2 regions of the Peribacillus sp. R9-11 genome follow, and region 2 is predicted to be linked to the other one. Evidence: riboswitches for the same ligand, from Rfam matches in the RefSeq annotation. Region 2 holds a riboswitch; the other holds the start of a gene.
What was found. Region 2 has a riboswitch for magnesium ahead of mgtE (magnesium transporter). Riboswitches for the same ligand answer to the same signal wherever they lie in the genome.
Positions count from the first base shown of each region.

Region 1: another riboswitch for magnesium. It lies ahead of corA (magnesium/cobalt transporter CorA); the one in region 2 lies ahead of mgtE (magnesium transporter).

Region 1 is NZ_CP133763.1:2,104,381-2,107,813, reverse strand. It holds partial or broken gene RE409_RS10330 (cation transporter dimerization domain-containing protein) at 111-281, shown strand; M-box (ykoK) riboswitch at 1,104-1,265, shown strand; gene corA (magnesium/cobalt transporter CorA) at 1,486-2,457, shown strand; gene RE409_RS10320 (hypothetical protein) at 3,014-3,175, opposite strand.
Region 2 is NZ_CP133763.1:1,502,034-1,505,466, forward strand. It holds gene RE409_RS07245 (sulfate/molybdate ABC transporter ATP-binding protein) at 1-1,008, shown strand, start outside; M-box (ykoK) riboswitch at 1,146-1,311, shown strand; gene mgtE (magnesium transporter) at 1,597-2,955, shown strand; gene RE409_RS07255 (DUF2306 domain-containing protein) at 3,140-3,433, shown strand, end outside.

The sequences.
Region 1 (3,433 bases), 600 kb from region 2:
TATGATTATTCAGGATACGGCGGCGGTTACGAAGGCTGCTGCAAAATAGTATGAAAAAAGCCGACCTTTATTGGTCGGCTTCTTCAGCTAACCTGCCCCGTTAGTTGCATAAAAAAATTAAAGAGCGAAACTACGGAAATAATGAAGTGATAGATGTTGTCATTCTTGTTAATTCTACGTTAGATATCAAAGAAGCTCATGATATTTCACCCCATGTGGAGGAAATAATAGTTAAAGATTACGGAGTGTATCGTGTTCATGTCCATGTAGAGCCAAATTAATAAGTTAGCAATTAATATGTTATCTTTCTTCTATTTGCAACTCCCGTGTGCTAGGATTGTTCTTTCATAATAGATCGCTTCAATGGAGTAATGAAAAAAGGCTATTTTCTCAATTTAATGTGAGAAATTAGCCTTTTTAATATTGTAATTTCCTTAACGTTGTAAAACCGCATTTTCCTGACGCTACCCCTTAAAGAAAAAAATAAACCTCTTTTTTAAACGGCACTGAATTAGTACCATAACCCGTCCTTCAAAAAATATCTGCAAATACTCTGTTTAAATCTTAATAAACAATTAGTTCCAAAGTGATTATCAATAAGGTTGGAGGTGCGATAGCTAATCTTCCTCCAATCTTTTATTTAACAAAGTCTCGCTGTTTTTAATAAGTCATTCAAACAAGCAAGCTAGTTTACATAAACCACCTTATCAGAAGTAAATCCATTGGAACCCTCGATTCCAATGAATTTTTCTATTTAGGTACTTGTCCAAACTCTTTTCATCCTTTTACATAAACTGGTGATATAACCTCTTCTAACGCAAACATGATTTAAATAAAAAAGTATTATTATCATTTATCCCCTCAAGCGACTGGAGCTACTGAAGACACAGGACCAACCTTTTTAGCAGCCATCATGTTACCGGGGAACTCATCTTAATAGTATTCTTTATCACTAAATAACGCTTGAAACTCCTTATCATCTGCGAAACATCGAAAAACAAATCCATTGAGCAATCTTGTCTTACCCAAACAATTACCTCTATAAATGGAGTGAACTCATCTTTTAATGGTTATTTTCTAACCTTAGGGTTAACTTTAGTTGAATAGTCTTCTGTTAGGTGAGGCTCCTGTATAGAGATACGTTGCATCCCAAAAATGTCGAAAGGCGCAGATGGGTCAACAGGAAAAATCGGATTATGGTTTTTCTTAATGTAGCTGGTAAAACCTATGCTATACAATGCTAAAACTCAACAAGGGGAGAACATTTAAGCATTTTTTTTTGTTTTTTATGGGCTCCTTTCTGTGTGAAAGGAGCCTTTATATTTTGGAGGTGAGGAATGCATGGGCACTGACGACCCCAATTCGTTGGAAAAACGCAAGTCGACAACAAGAAAGAGGCAACGAAGGTGTTCATGTCCTCTTGTAACAACTAAGAAGACTCATAACCTTTAATGCCTTGATCTATAACGCGAGGTGTAATGTAATATGATTAAAATGTATTTATACGATCATGAGAACCAAGAGATGACCACTGAGTTTAACCTATCTAACGTGCAAGAGCATTTAAAACATCCTAATAATTTGTTGTGGATCGATATTTACGATGTAAAAACCCCTGAATTATATAAAGTGGCAAAGATTTTTGATTTTCACCCTTTAGCAATTGAGGATTGCCTGCATGACAGTCCTCGGGCTAAGATTGACAACTACGAAGATTACCAGTTCTTCGTTTTACATGCCCTTCGGTATAACGAGGAAGAAGATAAGGAAATTACGACCCTAGAGTTAAACGTATTTGTCGGCCCCAATTACGTAGTGACAATCCATAAAGAAAAATTGAAATGGCTTGGCCAGATGGATGTGATTTGTTCTAAGAACACAAAATACATGGATAAGAGTGCAGATTTTCTTTTGTATGCTCTTGTAGACGGCATAACGGATGAATACTTTCCGATTCTTGACCGCATTAACATCCGTATTGATGAACTAGAAGATGAGATTTACGATGAAGAAATAAGGGGAGTGACAGAAGAATTCCTTGCACTAAAAAGAACAATCATTTTAATTCGACGCGTCATCCTTCCTCAGCGTAGGATCTTCATGACTGTGGACGGAAAGTGGAAGTTTGAAATACGGGAAGAAAATGCGCCGTTTTATGTGGATTTAATTGACCATCTCGAGAGGATAGTGGACTCTACTGAAACGTACAGAGATCTTGTAAACAGTGCTTTGGAGACGTATTATTCCATTATTAACGCAAAATCCTCTGAAAAGTTAAACGTTTTGACCATCATTTCAACCGTAATGTTACCATTAACTTTCGTAACCGGTTTTTTTGGAATGAATGTTCCTTTACCCTATCAAGATTCTCCATTCTCAACGATTATCATTTTAGGGATCTTAGTCATTTTAACCTGGGGCATGTGGAAATACTTTAAAAAAAATCGCCTGTTATAATTATAAAATATTCAAATTAAAGAGGTCTCCAAAAGGTGTAATCTTTTGAGTACCTTCGGATAAAATGGGTACCCATTTCAAAAGAGGTTGGGTACCTTTTATTTAGATAAAAATGTTCCTGCAAACTCATGGAAATCAACACCTAATTTTATTTATTCATAGTTCGTAAAAGTTAATGTTAATTTGCGAACGTTCGCAAACTGTTTTATTACTAAAACGAACACTAAAGCTGGCTGTTTTGTAAAGAAATAGCACCGTTCAGAATTGTCTACTTTTACGAACCTACAGCTTTCATAATTAGATAAATAAAGATGAAATAGAAAAAGCTCTAGTGGTAAATCTAGGGCTTTTTATTGATCATCTAGCAAACCCTTGCTACATCAAGGTTGTATAAAATCCTGAATAAAGGATAAAAAACACACAAACGCCAAACTATTGAACCATATGGGTTTGGCGTTTTTGCTATCTTCTTATAGTTGACTTTATGTTAACTAGTATAGAGCATTCATGTGTTCCTTAGAAACCTTATTCAGCAAAAGGGCCAAATTGCAGAAGATCATTTTCCAATCAGTCTCGTTAAAGCTATCCCAAGAAATCCAACACCCATTCCTATCAGCCATCCGTTGTGGGAACTTCCTAACAAATCTCCCACTCCTCCACCAAGAAACATGCAGCCAACGAATACTAATCCTCCAACGCCCCATTTCTTCCGATCCATAATTCGATCACATCCTTTCAATAAAACATATGCTTTTAGCTAACTAACCTTTCTTGAATATGATATGTTAATTATTTTGCTAGAGGTGGTATAGTTGTTTGGCTTAGGATCAGCAATGGTCAGGGAATTCAAAAGATGGAAATTGACGACTTTGAAGGCATTGTAGGAGGTGAATTTAAATATTGAATTTAAGGGGGATAAGAAATGAAGAAAATAACAAAATTTTTCTTCTTTTCGCTATTGATATTACTTTTCTTA
Region 2 (3,433 bases):
AATATCAATCTGGAAATAAAAAGCGGGGAGCTTGTAGCGCTACTTGGCCCCTCTGGTTCGGGAAAAACATCATTGCTACGTATCATTGCTGGACTTGAACAGGCAGAGAACGGAAATATCTTATTTAATGAAGAGAATTACACCAATAAGCATGTGAAAGATCGGAATGTGGGCTTTGTTTTTCAGCATTATGCTCTTTTTCGCAACATGACCATTTTTGATAATGTTGCCTACGGTTTAAAGGTTCGTCCAAGAAAAATAAGACCTAGTAAAACAGCGATTGAACAAAAGGTTACAGAATTGCTTCAGCTAGTTAAGTTGGAAGGATATAAGGACCGTTATCCTTCTCAATTATCAGGCGGCCAGCGTCAGCGTGTGGCATTGGCAAGGGCTCTTGCTGTAGAGCCGAATATTCTTTTGCTTGATGAACCATTCGGGGCACTGGATGCTAAAGTGCGTAAGGAACTTAGGCGTTGGCTAAGAAGACTTCATGATGAATTCAATGTTACGAGTGTCTTTGTAACACATGATCAGGAAGAAGCGATGGATGTTGCTGATCGAGTTGTAATCATGAATGAAGGGAAAATTGAACAGATTGGAACTCCGGAAGAAGTATATGATCAACCCAAGAATCCATTTGTTTACGATTTTCTCGGTAGTGTCAATCTTTTCAAGGGCAAGGTTCATCAAGGGAAATTGGCAACAGGAAATGTGGAAATACATGTTCCAGACAGTGAGGATGGAGAGAGTACTGGTTATGTAAGAGCTCATAACTTTATCATAGAAAGAGAATCATTAGAAACGGATTCGATTGCATCTGTTATTGACCATATTCATACAATTGGACCTATTGTCCGTATTGAAGTGATTCGTCAGGATATAAATGAACCGCTTGAAATCGAACTTACTAAAGAACAATATAATAATCTTGAATTAAAAAAAGGAGAAATAGTGTTTGTCCGGCCCAAAGAATTGAAGGTCTTTGTTGACTATATGGCTGGAATCTAACAGGAAGTCGATAAGTTAACCAAAAAACCGCTAATTAGCGGTTTTTTTATTATCATTAACTAGCGTCAATATCTAATTTTATTAATAAAAAAACATTGACTTCTAAAAGAAACTCTTTTAGAGTGGATTGGTAAACTAAATATCCTCGTTAGGTGAGGCTCCTGTGTAGGAGATATGCTACTGCCCAAAAATGTCGAAAGACGCCAATGGGTCAACAGAAACCATCGACATAAGGTGGTTTTTAATGTAGCTGGCGTTGTCCTATGCCACACAGTGCTAAAGCTCTACGAATGGAGGAACAGGATTTCTGCTATGTATTTGTCATTCAGACAATGTACGTATGTGTATTTGTCATTCAGAAATGTACGTAAATGTACCGTGTGAACACCTCCATTTGTAATGGAGGTGTTTTTATATTTTTCTGGGAGGTGAGGATAGTGGATAACTATTCACGACCTTATACTCGAAGCATAATAAATATCAAATAAATACAAAGATTAAGGAAGGGGAATTATAAAATATTTTTCTTACTTTTAATATATCGTTAAGGGGAAATATTTTTTGCTCCTCAAAAAAGGAGTGGTGAAGATGATAAAAGACATGACTGAAGACCAAATAACTCTTCAAATCATAAAAGCATTAAAAGAAGGAAAAAAGAAAGAATTTCAAGCAATATTAGAAGAACTCCAACCTTATGATATTGCTCGAATTTTTGAGGGGCTTCCAGAAAAACATCATACACGTTTCTTATTGTTTCTTACTCCAGAACAAATCGCGGAACTAATACAGGAACTTGAAAAAGTACATCAATTAAAAATTCTTACTAAATTAGGAATTGAAAAATCAGGTCAAGTAATGGATCTAATGGATAATGATGATTTAGCTTCATTGTTAGAGAACCTATCTCCGGATAAAATTGAAGAACTTCTTTCAGGTATGAAACAAGAAGAATCTAAAATCGTTCAAAATATCATGAATTATCCCCCTGAAACGGCAGGACGAATAATGACAAACCGTTTTGTGTGGATCCCTCAACACTATACGGTTCGTGAATCAGTTGAAAAACTTAAAATATTTGCGGAGTTCTCGGGAACGATTAACTATCTGTATGTAATTGATAACGATAAAAAATTAGTAGGTGTAGTCTCATATCGAGATTTAATAATAAATGATGAGAATGAAAAAATACAAGATATTATGTACAGTAGAGTTATCTCCGTATTCGCTTATGAAGACCAAGAAGAGGTAGCACATGTTATTGAGCGTTATGATTTTTTATCAATTCCTGTTGTAGATAATAATAATGAGTTATTAGGAATTGTAACCGTTGATGATATTATTGACGTTGTCATTAAGGAAGCAAACGAAGATATCGAAAAACTTTCGGCATCTGGTAAAGCTATTGATTTTGACACGAAGGCACATGTGGCTGCGTATCGCCGACTTCCCTGGCTTATTTTACTTTTATTTATCGGATTAGTGTCTGGAACTATTATTAGTGGTTTTGAAGAAACATTGTCTAAAGTTGTTGCACTTGCCTTCTTTATGCCGATGATAGCAGGGATGACTGGAAATACAGGTACTCAATCATTAGCTGTTGTTGTAAGAGGTCTAATTACTACTGATACGGATAAAGGAGTTGTTTTTAGACTTATTATCCGAGAACTTAAAGTTGGATTGATAATAGGCATTACCTGTGGAATATTAATTTCCATTATAGCTTTTGTTTGGCAAGGAAATCCTGTTCTAGGGTTAGTGGTTGGAAGTTCATTAGTTATGACCCTAATTATTGGGACTTTAGCTGGGACCATTATTCCTCTAATATTATATAAATTCAACATCGATCCAGCAGTGGCCTCTGGTCCATTAATTACAACTCTAAATGATATTCTATCGTTACTTATCTACTTTGGCATTGCAACAATGTTTATTTCAAAATTGATGTAGTAAAACCACGATTAAATTCTGTTCTTCATGGTATTCTTTAAAAATAAATAATTATAATAATTTGAAATAATGGATATTACGCTAAATAGCAGAATAGTAATAATGAATGTTAACATATTCAACCAATTATTTGCAGAAAAATGGTAATAGAAATAATCAAATTATCTCAAGGGGCGATAACTGAATGGGCGTTGTTACTGTTCTGCTTGTCATTCACATTATTGCAGGCTGTGTTTGTTTATTGACAGGGGCGATAGCATCAATAGCAAAGAAAAAGAAAGGCAATCATACTACCATTGGAGAAGTGTATCATGGTGGGTATCTTGTAATTTTCATAACCTCTCTTGTAATGGCAATCGTGAACTGGTCAGAAAGTGCTTATCTTTTCTATATTGCAATTTTTTCTTATAGCTTAGTTCTTTTGGGATACTTAGCAAGAAAACTACGTTGGAGAAATTGGTTGAAGATGCATATAGGA